2 linked regions of the Dongshaea marina genome follow. Each later gene encodes a partner of the first gene's protein in a complex. Links are inferred from orthologs where the notes say so. Each region holds a gene or a part of one and is shown on either strand. Other genes may lie near its edges.

Region 1 (6,889 bases):
AGCAGGGGGTACTGATCCTCTCACAAAGTGGCCGGGTCGACTATTGTAATCAGGTATTGCTCAACCATCTTGGATGTACCTGGTCTGAGCTGAGTGCCTGTCAAACCCGGGTCCTTCCGACGGCTTACTCCAGCCACCAGGGGGAGGGGGCACAGCATTTTCATATCAGCTTTGAAGAGAAAACCGTGCTGGTCAGTGGTCAGCTACACACTCTGCCAGGTCGGCAGATCCTGGTCATGGCATTGCGCCAGCATCAGCGCTGCGATCGTTTGGATGAGGGGCTGCCCGAACTCTCCTCGGTGATCGGTGAGTGCAGCCAGATGCAAAGACTCAAGCGGATTGTCGCAAGGATCGCATCCAGCCCATCAACCGTGCTGATCCGCGGAGAGAGTGGCACCGGAAAGGAGGTGTTTGCCAAGGCGATCCATGAGCTCAGTGAGCGGCACAACAAGCCATTTATGGCGATCAACTGTGCGGCGATCCCGGACCAGCTTTTGGAAAGCGAGCTGTTTGGCTACGAGAAGGGGGCGTTCACCGGAGCGTCCAGCAAAGGGAAGAAGGGACTATTGCTCTCAGCCGATGGCGGTACCCTGTTTCTGGATGAGATCGGTGACATGTCGCTGCAGCTGCAGGCCAAGCTTCTGAGGGTGCTGGAGGAGCGAGAAGTGATGCCGGTCGGTGCCAGTAAGGCGATCCCAATCAATGTGCGGGTGATCTCGGCGACCAACCGTGATTTTGAGCAGATGATCCTGGGCAATGAGTTTCGTGAGGATCTCTATTACCGGCTCAATGTGATCCCCCTGTATCTACCGCCTCTGCGCGAGCGCTGCGGGGATGTGGCACTGCTGGTGCACCATTTCCTCGATCTGCATGTGCGTAAGATTGGCGGGCATTACCCTGAGATCACGCCGGCGGTGGTTGATCGCCTGTCCGCCTATGAGTGGCCGGGAAATATTCGTGAGCTGAGTAATCTTATCGAATACCTGGTGAACCTGGTGCAGCCGGGAGAGGCTATTGATGTGAGCCTGCTGCCACCTCAGTTTGATCGACTCAGGATCAGCTCCTCACCTGCGACCAGTCAGGGAGCCTCTTCGGTTAGCCTCGAGGAGATGGAGAGAACAGTGATTGTGGAGGCCCTGGCGCGCCACGACAATCGCAAGCAGGCGGCAGAAGATCTGGGGATCGGGATCGCGACCCTGTATCGTAAAATTAAGAAGTATGGCTTGAGTTGACCTCGCAAACAGATTGCCGCAGCCTTTGGTTTGTGGCACTGTCTGCGATAGAGGCTGGTTTTCCCGGTAATCTCGGGGGTTTTTTATGCCAGTCATAGCTTTTTTTTGATGGTCACTATAATAGCCTGTCATTGCTAATATTCGGGCATTTAGCCCCATTCATTTTTGTATTCAAGGGCATACATGGATAAATCAGAGAAGCTGGCCAAGATTAAGCAGGTGGTGGTTTACCTGACAGAAAAATTCCCCAACTGTTTCATTGCACAAGGCGAAGCGAAGCCGCTGAAAATTGGCATTTTTCAGGATCTGGCCGAGCGCCTGAAAGATGAGTCTGAGCTAAGCAAAACAACCCTGCGCGCGGCGCTGCGTCAATACACTTCAAGCTGGCGCTACCTCCATGGCTTAAAAGCCGGTGCAGAGCGTGTGGATCTGGATGGTAACCCTTGTGGCGTATTGACTGAAGAGCATGTTGAACATGCCCAGGCTGCGCTGAAGGAAAGCAAGGATCGCGCCTATGCACGCAAGCGCAAGAATGCGGATGCAGAGAAGGGTGACAAGCCTAAAAAGCGTCCTCAGGGAGCTCGCAACAAGGCAACCCCGCGTCCTGCAAAAAAGGTGGTACCTAAAAAGCCTGTCGATCCGTCAACACTGAGTGTCAATCAGGGCGTACAGGTTCTTGTCGGTAAGTCGCCCGTGCCTGCTACTATTAAAGAGATACAGAAAGATGAATTGCTGGTCCAGCTGAACTCTGGAATGGTTGTCAAGGTCAATTCACAGCACGTAATTCTTTAATATGAAATAGCGGGGGTTCCTGGCTATGACAAAGTGCTTTTTGCGATCACTGGTGATCGTGTGTGGGATTGTTTTATACGGATTTTCAGCTCAGGCAGCGACGCCCCCCTACAAGGAAAGCGCTTTGCCCCACCTGGCACAGGAGCCCCAGCACAGTGCTGAGAGTAAGCGGATAGCGGCTTACTTTACCCGAGTTCACTACAAGCATGTGCTGCTCAATGACGCTCTGTCACAGAAGATTTTTGATCGTTACCTGAATTTCCTCGATTACCGACACTGGATCTTTTTGCAATCGGATATCGATTCATTCAAGGCCTATCGGGATACCCTGGATGATGAGATTGAGCGGGGGCAATTGTCGGGTGCTTATCTGATTTTTAATACCTATATCAAGCGCCGTTATGAGCGCTTGAGTTATGCGCTTTCTCTTCTGGATAAACCCCTGCCACTCAATACTCCGGCCGCCGCCTTTGAGCTGGATCGCGAGAAAGCACCCTGGGCTAAATCCCGAACTGAACTGGATAAGCTCTGGTATAAACGGGTTCGTTATGATGAGTTGAATCTCGCCCTGGCCGGAAAAAAATGGCCCGAGATCCAAAAAATTCTGACCAAGCGCTACAGCAACGCTCTGAAATTTTTGAAGCAGAGTGAGAGTGAGGATGTGTTCTTTGCTCTGATGAGCTCGTTTGCCCACACCATAGATCCACACACGGATTATCTGTCACCGCGCCGCGCCGATCAGTTCAGCTCGAATATGAATATCTCCATCGAGGGGATTGGGGCTGTGCTGCAGGCTGAGGATGACTATACAGTGATCCGCTCCCTGGTTCCCGGGGGACCGGCCGCCCGCAGTAAAAAGCTCAGAGCCGAGGATAAGATCATCGGTGTCGCCCAGGAGTGCGGCAAGATGGTGGATGTGGTCGGCTGGCGGCTGGATGATGTGGTTGATCTCATCAAGGGGCCGCGCGGCTCCAAGCTGTGCCTGCAGATCCAGCGTGGTGAGGGTGCGATCTCAGATACCCATGTGGTCAAATTAGAGCGGGATAAGGTTCGACTGGAGGACAGGGCTGCTAAATCAAAGCTTCTGACCGTTCAGGGCGAAAAAGTGGGCTTGCTGGAGATCCCGGGCTTTTACGTAGATCTGCATCAGGATGTCGAAAAACAGCTTCTCAAGCTCAAAAAGCAGGGGATGCAGTCTCTGGTGGTCGATCTGCGTAGCAATGGTGGTGGCCTGTTGACCGAGGCGGTTGATCTGACGGGTCTTTTTATCAAGCAGGGACCCGTGGTGCAGATCCGCAATAACCAGGGCGATGTGGAGGTCGAGAAAGACAAGGATCCCGGTGTGGTCTATACCGGCCCCATGGTGGTTTTGATTGACAGGCTCAGTGCCTCTGCCTCAGAGATTTTTGCGGCGGCGATGCAGGACTATGGGCGGGCGGTGATCCTGGGCCAGGATAGTTTTGGTAAGGGAACGGTGCAGCAGTATCGGAGTCTGGGGCGTATCTACGACTTCTATCACCAGCCGATGGGTTATGTGAAATACACCATATCCAAGTTTTATCGGATCAATGGTGGCAGCACTCAGGATAAGGGGGTGATGCCGGATATCATTCTGCCGCCGCTTATCGATGCCAGTAAGGTGGGCGAGAGTGTTGAGAAAAATGCTCTTCCCTGGGATCGGATCAAGCCCCTTGATTATCGCCGGAGCACGGAAGTGAGCAAACTTCTGCCTGAGCTTAAAGCTTTGCACGCCAAGCGAGTCAAGAGTGATCCCGAGTACAAGGAGCTACTTCAGGAGATCAATCTTTATCGCAAAGAGAGCATGAAGACCTCGATCTCTTTAGTTGAATCTGAGCGTCTCAAGCAGAAAAAATTGCGAGAGCAGAAGGTTTTGGCCTTGACCAACTCCCGTCTCGAGCGCATGGGTAAGAAGCCGATCAGTAAGCTCAGTGCGCTGCCCGCCGATCTCGAGATGCCGGACTACTACCAGAATGAGGCCACCGAGATTGCAGCCGATCTGGCAAAGCTGGAGTCGGCAACCGGTTGATCATATCGACTAGATACAGGGGGCTCACTGAGCCCCTTTTTTACATCTGGTGACAGAGCGAGCTGTGGGGCGATCAAAGATCAAAACTCCCCGGGCTTTCTGCTATGATGGGCGTCGGTCGTAAGCGCCTTGCAGGCCGCTTACACAGGTTTTATGCAAGTAGATGACGGAGGCGCTGCATGAAGCAGTGGGGAATGAAAGGGTTTGGGGCTTCACATGGGTTAAAGTGGATCGGTCGCAGTTGGGGCTACTTCAGGATGGCGCCTCTGGTGTGGATTTCACTGTTGATGCTCTACATGATACTGGTGTTCTTTATCAGTCGACTGCCTCTGTCCGTGGATCTGCTGCTGTTGGAAATATTGGGCTTTGCCTTGATGGGCTTTTTTGTGATCGGCTGCCGCTGCTGCGATCATGGGCGTCCCTTTAATCTTTCGGCCCTGTTTAGTGCCCTGAAACCATACTGGTTCTCTTTTTTAAAGCTTGGGATCCTGTCGTTTCTGTTTGTGCTGGTTGCCCAAGAGATCTGGTCATTGGTAGGGATCGATTTTTCCAATGGGCAGCAGGCATTGTTGGCATCCATCGAAAAAATGGGCACAGAGCAGAATTTGATGGTCATCTTGCTGGTGGTTGTGTTTGCCCTGAAGTCGATGCTGTTTTATTTTGCTGTTCCCCTGGTGATCTTTAGTCGCTATAGCATAGGGCAGATCATGCTGCTTAGCATTCAGGGGTGCCTGAAAAACTGGTCGGCCCTGCTGGCATATAATATTGTGTTTGGTTGTGTGGTGGCGATCTCCAGTATCCCGATGGGGATTGGGCTTCTGGTCACCATTCCTATGGTTTATATGGCCCAGTTTGCGGCTTATAAGGATATTTTTGAGGTCGAGCAGCAGGAGAAGCCGACCCAACACAAAGAGCGGGATGATGTGATCAGTGCCTGATCTGAATTGCTGCTTCTATCGATAGGGAGCCTTTAGGGCTCCCTTTATTGTGAGGAATAAGAGAGTATCTGGATGGAATGGTTAGTGGATCCCAATGCCTGGGTAGCCCTGGTGACTCTGGCGGTATTGGAGATTGTTCTTGGAATCGACAATATCATTTTTTTGTCGATTCTGGTCGGGCGTCTGCCAAAGGAGCAACGTCAGCGAGGACGCATTCTCGGGCTTGGCCTGGCAATGGTGACACGAATCTTGTTGTTGCTCAGCCTTGCCTGGATGATGCACCTGACGACCCCCTGTTTAGCCTGGCGGGTTTTGTGATCTCCTGGCGGGATCTGATCCTGCTATTGGGAGGACTGTTCCTGATCGCCAAAAGTACCCATGAGATCCATGGCAGCCTGGAGGATGCAGATCAGGAGGTGACGGTCAGTAAGGGGGCCTCCCAGTTTATCCTGGTGCTTGTGCAGATCGCGATTTTGGATATTGTGTTTAGTCTGGACTCGGTGATCACTGCGGTCGGAATCGCCAAGGATGTTCCGGTGATGGTGTTGGCAATCATGATCGCGGTGGGGTGATGATGTTTGCGGTACGGCCGATCGGTGAGTTTGTGGAGGATCATCCCACGGTGAAGATGCTGGCCCTGGCTTTTTTGATCCTGGTTGGTTTCAACCTTATCGCCGAGGGGCTGGGCTACCATGTGCCCAAGGGCTATATCTATTTCGCGATGGGTTTCTCTGTGGTGGTCGAGATCCTCAACCTGCAGCTTCGGAAAAAGCGTAAGCCGCTCAAGCTTCACAAAAAGCAGGGACAGTAGGCCCAGGGTTGTAAAGGGCCATTGAGCCTGGGGTTACTCCTGTTGGTTTTTTGAGTCTATTGCCTGATCCGTTGCATCATAGAGCATAACCGCAATATGCTCGACCTTGCCGGTGAAGGAGAGCAGGGGAAGCAGGGTCATATTTTGATACATGAAGTCACTGCTGCCGGTGATCGGCCGGTAGTTGCAAAAGCGGATCAGACAGGGTTTTTGCTCCCAGGTGGTAAAGCCGCGAATATTGAGCTTAAACACCAGCTCCGCCTTGCGCTTAAACCACTGTTCATCGATCTCCGGGAACTGTTCAAACAGGTTACGATCCTTGATGTCCACGCTGAGCTGGCCACTGTGGCTCTCCATAAAGCCGTTCCAGATCTGGATCTTGTAATCTCTGTCGAGCACCATCAGGCCCACATCTATGGTTTGAATAATGTTCATCAGCCAGTGAAACTCTCGGATATCCATAGGGTATCTCCCGCTAATCTTCCAGTAAGAACTGGATCTTGTTATTCATGGTCTGAATGGAGTCTTCGGTAAACAGCAGCAATAGATCACACTGGATATTGTGGTCTTCTATGGTGTAGTTGATCTCGATGGCCAGCGTTTGCTTCCAGCGTGTTTTATTACACTGGATGAGATCGCTGATGCTGCGATGCTGGCCCAGTATGACCGGGTGCCCCTGGCTAAATGGGGTATCAATTTGCTCTGAAAAGCCGGCCAGAAAAGCCCCGATCAGCACATTGGAGGTGTCGATCAAAAGCTCCAGCTCGATCCTCCGATCCAACTCTCCCTCGTAGTTCATCAGGCGAGCCATATCTTTAAAGCTCGAGTCGTGGAACAGGATCAGTGCTTCTCCGGCGATCCCGGCGCCGATAAATCCCTGGCAAACGGCCGAGATGGTCTCCTGCTCAGCCGCGGCATGTAGTGCCATATGCAGCTCTCCTACCTCAAGAATATTGACATTGGGGATTGGCAGGATGACGTAGACTTCGAGCATACGGGCCAGCATATCTGCGGCCTGGCCCATGGCGACATTCGAGATCTCTTGGTAACAGTCCCGGATCTCCGGGGT
Region 2 (6,883 bases), 1.3 Mb from region 1 along the record:
GTGACTTTGTTACCGCGGTACTGCCTAAGGGTTCTATCCAGTCTATGTAACTGGGAGCAAGGAGCGTTAAGTGCTAAACAGATATCCGCTGTGGAAGTACCTGTTGGTGTTGTTTGTCATCGTCATCGGGTTTCTTTACGCAGCTCCGAACCTCTATGGAGAGGATCCTGCCCTGCAGGTCTCCAACTCCCACGGAGATGCACTGCAGGTGCAGTCGCTGGATCAGATCAAAGATGTGCTTGAGAAGGATAAGATCCCGTTCAAGAGCGTCAGTTTTGATGATTCCCAGATCCTGGTTCGGTTTCATGACACTGACGATCAGCTCAAGGCTCAGGGCGTTGTTGCCAAGGCGCTTGGGAGCAACTATGTAGTTGCTCTCAACCTGGCACCGGCAACACCAGCCTGGCTCAAGGCGATCGGTGGCAGTCCGATGAAGCTCGGACTCGATCTGCGTGGTGGGATCCACTTCCAGATGCAGGTCGATATGAATGAGGCGATCAATAAGACCCTTGCTCAGACTGTTCAGGATTTCAGGACCGACCTGAGAACAGAGCGAATTCGTTATTCCGGCATTCGCCAGCAGAAGGATCAGATCTATCTGCAGTTCCGTAATGAAGAATCCCGCACCAAGGCGATGAGCTACCTGCGTGAGCATTACCGGGATTTCCTGTTTACTGAGGCGAATCAGGGCGGCCGTTTTGCTATGACGGCGGCGATGACTCAGAAAAAGCTGCAGGAAACCCAGGAATATGCGCTGCAGCAGAACATCACCATTATCCGTAACCGGGTCAACGAGTTGGGGGTTTCCGAGCCACTGGTTCAGCGCCAGGGCGCCGATCGGATTATCGTTGAATTACCAGGGGTTCAGGATGCTACCCGTGCCAAGGAGATCCTCGGTGCGACCGCAACCCTTGAGTTCCGGATGGTGGATGAGAATGCCGATCCGGCTGCAGCTGCAGCGGGCCAGGTACCTCCGGGTGATCAACTGCTGTATAACAAGAATGACCAGCCGGTTGTTCTGAAAAAGCAGGTGATCCTGACGGGTAACCACATCACTGATGCTCAGTCTGCCTTTGATGAGTACAGCCGACCTCAGGTTAGTATCAAGCTTGATGGTAGTGGCGGAAACCGCATGTCCGAGTTCACCAAGGACAACGTCGGTAAGGCGATGGCGACCGTGTTTATTCAGTACAAGCCGGTTGGCAAGCCAAAAGCGGGTGAGAAGCCTAAGTTCAAGAAGGTGGAAGAGGTGATCAACGTGGCGACCATTCAGTCACGTCTGGGGCGCAACTTCCGGATCACCGGCCTTGAGAACATCAATGAAGCTCACAACCTGGCGCTGCTGTTGCGTGCCGGTGCTCTGATCGCACCGATCCAGATCATTGGTGAAAGCACAATCGGTCCAAGCCTGGGTCAGCAGAACATCAAGCACGGTTTTCAGGCCATGGTTTATGGCACCCTGATCCTGCTGGTGTTCATGATGATCTACTATCGTAAGTTTGGCCTCATCGCCAACCTGGCGGTCTTGTGCAACCTGGTGCTGATTGTGGGAGCCATGTCTCTCATTCCGGGGGCGACCATGACACTGCCTGGCATTGCCGGTATGGTCCTGACCATGGGGATGGCGGTTGACGCCAACGTCCTGATCTTCGAGCGAATACGCGAGGAGCTCAATGCCGGGCGGGGAATCCAGCAGGCGATTAGTTTGGGGTATGAACGAGCCTTCTCGACCATCGCCGATGCGAACGTGACCACGCTGATCTCAGCGGTGATCCTGTTTGCCATAGGTACCGGCTCGGTGAAGGGCTTTGCGGTGACCCTGATGATCGGTATTGCGGCTTCCATGTTTACTGCAATCACAGGTACACGTGCCATTGTTAACCTCATCTGGGGTGGCAAGCGCGTGAAATCTCTGTCTATTTAAGGGGTATTTCAAAATGTTTCAGATTTTGAAGCCAGGCCGGACTATCCCTTTTATGAGGTTTGCGGTTCCGGCGTCGGTATTCTCTTTGATTTTGGTGGTACTGGCTGTTGCCAGTATCTGTATCAAGGGATTTAACTGGGGTCTTGATTTCACCGGTGGTACCGTCATCGAGATAAGCTTCAGCCATGCGGCTGATCTGCCGGGGGTGCGTGAGGTACTTAAGGAGAAGGGTGTTGATGCCCTGGTGCAGAACTATGGCACCAGCCGTGACATTATGATCCGGATGGCCCCGAGCAAAGACCTCAAGGCAGCCCAACAGGGTCAGCAGCTGATGGATGCGGTGCAGAGTAAGTATCCCTCTGCAACCCTCAAGCAGATGGAGTTTGTTGGCCCATCCGTGGGTAAACAACTTGCCTGGCAGGGTGGACTCGCGGTTCTGGTGGCTCTGTTGTGTATCCTGATGTATGTCTCGATGCGCTTTGAGTGGCGTCTGGCGCTGGGAGCCGTATTGGCCCTGGCCCACGACGTGATCATCACTGTGGGGATCTTCTCGTTCTTCCATATCGAGTTTGATCTCACGGTGCTGGCCGCCGTACTGACCGTGGTGGGTTACTCACTCAACGATACCATAGTGGTATTCGACCGGGTGCGGGAGAACTTCCGGCGTCTGCGTAAGGGCGACTCGGTGCGGATCATCGATGTATCGATGACCGAGACCCTGAGCCGGACCCTGATCACCTCGGCAACGACTCTGGTGGTGGTGATCTCCCTGTATGTCTGGGGCGGCGCCATGATCCACAACTTCTCACTCTTGTTGGTGATCGGTATCGGTTTTGGTACCTACTCATCCATCTATGTGGCAAGTGCCTTTGCCATGTTCCTGGGTGTGAAGCGCGAACACCTGATGCCGCCTAAGGTTGAGAAAGAAGGGGCCGATCTGCCTTAGATCGTCTCTGGATTGACTCGAGTGATAAAGGAGCGCAATAGCGCTCCTTTTTTTAATTAAGGAGCACAAAGATGCAACATAGCGAAGGTTTTTTATCCCTGGTTAATAGGGTTCGCCCCTGTGTTCGTGAGGTGGATGTTCACTGGGTAAAGGCAAGATATCCTGAGGGCGAGTTTGTATTGCTGGATGTTCGTGAGGCGGATGAACTCCGGTCCGGCAAGCTTCCGGGTGCCACTCACCTTGGAAAAGGGGTGATCGAGCGCGACATTGAGCAGCTGTTTCCTGACAAAGAAACCCCTCTGGTGCTCTACTGCGGTGGCGGCTTTCGCTCCATCCTGGCGGCGGATAATCTCAACAAGATGGGGTATCAGCAGGTGATCAGCATGGATGGTGGTTTTCGCGGCTGGAAGGAGGCGGGCTACCCGATTGAAAACCCAAGCTAAGCTTAAGGGAAAGAGTGCCGTTAACTAACATATCGGATGAGGTGAGGCAGGAGGCCCGATGTCAGGAGGTGTATTCCAGCGCTGGATCGCGATTGCCCTGTTAGCGGCGGGCCTTTTAGGCTGCAGCTCCCGGGGGGGAAAGTGAGCGACTACCCACCGATGGCCCTGCCTCTTCAATCGACCCAACAGGATCAGTGGGCGGTCTTCCAGCTGGGTCACCTGCTGGCTCAAAAAGATCTGGAGCAGGTTGAGCAGGCAAGGCTGCATTACGAGCGCGGGGTGATCTGGGATAGACTGGGGCAGGGGGCCCTGGCTCTGGTCGACTTTAATCGCTCCCTGAGGCTGCGCCCGGATTTTGCCGATGTGCATTTTAGCCTTGGCCTCTACCTGCTGCAAAATAATAAGATCCCTCAATCCTATGATGAGTTTGACTCGGCGATTGAACTGAATCCCGACGAATTTGAGGTCTATCTGCAGCGAGGGGTGGCTCTTCTCTATGGTCGACGCCCCCAGCTGGCGATCGACGATTTCCAGTGGCTTTTGAATCATCACCCCTATTTTGCGGAAGCCGCCCTGTGGCGTTATCTGGCTCGCTATAAAGATGATCCTGACAGGGCGATTCAAGAGCTAAAGAGCTGGCAGCAAAACAGCCAAAGTAAGGGACTGGTGCTCTCTTTGAGTCACTACTACCTGGGTGAGTTGCCACATCGGGAGCTGCTCACTCAGAGTGTGGCCCTGTCGAGTAACAACCGGACCCTGGCCGAGCATCTGTGTGCCAGTTACTTTTACCTTGGGAAATATCAGCAACTTAAAGGAAACAATCAATTAGCTAACTACTTTTTCAGGTTGGCGATTGCACAAAACTCCTATGCCCAGCCGACTCACCGCTACGCCTTGCTGGAGTTGGCACTGAACCAGCCAAAAGTCGGATTAAAAGATCCTAAGTTGAAGTGAGATTTACTCCCTTAATTTGCATCGATAATGTTGCCGGGCTCGCTCACAACGCTAGCTTTACTCAGCTTGGTGATCTCGCAAAGACCCATTGATAGAGTTTGGTTCAGTAGACTAAGGACTTTGCTGTTTCCTCAACTCCGAGAAGATCCGTTGTTTCTGCCGGGCTTGTCCTTTCGCTCTCTTCTTATGTGCCGTTCAGCTTCATGACTAATTGCGGCTAACTTTCTTTATGAGAGTTGCATCCTACAACTTTGATTCAAGGGCACTTGCCTTAAGAAATTCATACTTGTCGTTTTTTGTAGATGTAGGAGGTGACAGGATGAATGCATGTAACATAAATGTAATGTGGTTGTTGCTGGGGTGTTGATCGTTGCTGTGGGTGTGGTAGGGTTCTATTCGAGTCTCAAGACTCTTTAAGCAAGCATTCTAAATTAGGCATTCAGTAAGGAGAAATTCCAATGCAGGATATAGTTTTTGAAGAGTGGTTAGATGAAGAAACGCATGAAGATGGTGTTGAAATCATGAATGAAAGTGCAGTGGTACCTTTTGGTACAGCGCTTTGGCCATAAGACATGTCATGATATAGAGGATGTTTCATCCTCTATATTTTATCTTGATAAAGAGGAATATAGGATTTGAAATGAAGAGCCAAAGTATTTATAACATGTATGAATGCTTAAAGAATCATCCAGCCATCTCAGAAAAGGTAAAGCAAGGTAATAACATCAGAGTTCTCATAGGTTCAGATGAAGAGAATATGCAGTTGTCTTTAGCTATTTCTGAATCATGTCACTTGAAAAATATATCCAGTGTTAATGTCATTAATTTGTCTCTATCTCCCTCCGATTATGTTGAAGAGCAGATTGATTCATCAGATATTTACATCTTTATATACTCTTCGGCAACACTTAAAAAACCTATGCCCAAGGGCCCGTCATTCATTGTTGAACTCAAAAACGTTTTGTCTCGAACATGGAAGAAGTCTGTGATCTTTAAAGATTATGGCGTCTATTTTGATACCGCATTTCAAGAGGGGCCAGATACGATTAGAGCTATCAATAATGATCTGATTTGCTTATCTGGAGCGGCAAAAAAGCTATCTTACCATGATGGTTATGGAGGGAAAATTACAGGGACATTAGATGATGAGGCAAAATGGACATCTATTGATGGCTTTGGAAATCCGGATGTAGTTCCAGGAGAGATTGCCACAAGAATAAAAGATTTATCTGGTGAGATATGCTTTAGCGGTACATTTTTAAGCACCGTGCCTTTTGCGATAAAATATGGTGTCGTTGATGAATTAATGATGCTGAAAGTTGAGGCTAGTAAGGTGGTTGATTTTCATACGAACAATCATCAATTCAGAGATGACTTCATGAAGTATCTTAACCACAACCAGGGTAACTCAATCATTGAAGAGTTTGGGATAGGAACCAATATCGGCATAAAAGAGCTCTACGGAAGAAATGCGGGTTTTGAGGAGAGACATCCTGGATTACACCTTGGGCTTGGCGGAGGGATCTCAGGCAGCCATCATTTGGACCTTATATTTTCAAGAGGCAGCCTCTCCTTTGATGATTCTACTTTTTTCAAAAATGGCCAATTTATTTATAACTAAGCCGCATCTGTTAAGGCTTAGTTGAGCCGTGTTGGAGGCGGTCAGCATGGTTGCTGGCGTCTATTGAGCACTTCATCAGAGTTGAACTATCGGCTTGGGGGATGACTCTGTGGCGCAGGGCAGCCCTGCTGGCTACTATCCCGATTGTGACCTCTCCTACTTATCCCTGGAAATAGCTCCTCATAAGTCTTTCATCTGGTAAAAATGAGCCCCTGAAACTGAGAGAGACCAAGTTGCTGGCTATGGCCAGTAAATTCGCACTTGAATTTATGGACCGATCGGTCCCATAATGTGTTTCCTATTTTTATATCGGTGGCTTATCCATGAAAAAGAAAGTGTTCATTGCAGTCATTGCACTGGTGGTCGTGGGGTGTCTGGCATTTTACTGGCGCTATTCTTCTCTTCATCCAAGTACTGACAATGCGTATATAAAAGCCCATGTCGATCAGATCTCCAGCCAGGTGTCGGGGCAGGTTTCATCGGTTGAGGTTTCTGATCATCAAGAGGTAACCAAAGGGCAGCTGTTATTTACACTGGATTCCCGGCCGTTTGAGATTGCGGTAACCAAGGCAAAGGCTGAACTGGATCTCACTCGGCAGAATATCCAGTCGATGCAGGCACAGATCCTCAGTGATAAGGCGATGGTCCGGGAGAGAGAATCACAGCTGCAGTTAGCGCAAAAAAATAACGACAGGATCCTTGCCCTAGTGGCGGCAGGACAGAGTCCTGTCTCAGCAAAAGACGATGCCCAGACTAGGCTCGCGGTTGCTCAGTCCAGCTTAAAAGTGGCCAGGCAAGCTTTGGATAAGACTCAGGTTGAGCTTGGTAACCCGGGAGATATGAATGCCCAGCTCCGTCAGGCGAAAGCGGTATTGGCCCAAGCTGAATTAGATTTACAGCATACCCGGGTTTTGGCTCCTGCAGATGGAACCATAGAAAAGCTCAGCCTCAGAGCCGGGGATGCGATTACTGAAATGCAGCCCCAATTCGTGGTG

The links.
Region 2: the proteins of prc (region 1) and DB847_RS15995 are in contact, whole or in part, in a solved structure (PDB 5WQL), measured with the Escherichia coli proteins. The link is inferred for Dongshaea marina from one-to-one orthologs.

What each region holds. Positions count from the first base shown.
Region 1 is NZ_CP028897.1:2,068,781-2,075,669, forward strand. The notes cover bases 1,631-4,560. They hold prc (carboxy terminal-processing peptidase), read left to right. Parts: upstream 1,631-2,049; coding sequence 2,050-4,071; downstream 4,072-4,560. Other genes in these bases: proQ (RNA chaperone ProQ), read left to right, coding at 1,631-2,024; DB847_RS09965 (BPSS1780 family membrane protein), read left to right, coding at 4,251-4,560. Outside these bases: DB847_RS09950 (sigma 54-interacting transcriptional regulator), read left to right, coding at 1-1,232; more of proQ, read left to right, coding at 1,416-1,630; more of DB847_RS09965, read left to right, coding at 4,561-5,009; DB847_RS09975 (PAS domain-containing protein), read right to left, coding at 5,854-6,282. UniProt on the Escherichia coli protein: Involved in the cleavage of a C-terminal peptide of 11 residues from the precursor form of penicillin-binding protein 3 (PBP3). May be involved in protection of the bacterium from thermal and osmotic stresses.
Region 2 is NZ_CP028897.1:3,409,332-3,416,214, reverse strand. Bases 2,437-5,360 are described here. They hold DB847_RS15995 (lipoprotein NlpI), read left to right. Parts: upstream 2,437-3,454; coding sequence 3,455-4,267; downstream 4,268-5,360. Other genes in these bases: DB847_RS15990 (M29 family metallopeptidase), read left to right, coding at 4,908-5,360; mprA (MprA protease, GlyGly-CTERM protein-sorting domain-containing form), read left to right, coding at 3,372-3,458; DB847_RS16005 (rhodanese-like domain-containing protein), read left to right, coding at 2,942-3,313; secF (protein translocase subunit SecF), read left to right, coding at 2,437-2,870. Outside these bases: preprotein translocase subunit YajC, read left to right, coding at 1-50; protein translocase subunit SecD, read left to right, coding at 71-1,924; more of secF, read left to right, coding at 1,938-2,436; more of DB847_RS15990, read left to right, coding at 5,361-5,888; DB847_RS15985 (HlyD family secretion protein), read left to right, coding at 6,212-6,883. UniProt on the Escherichia coli protein: May be involved in cell division. May play a role in bacterial septation or regulation of cell wall degradation during cell division. Negatively controls the production of extracellular DNA (eDNA).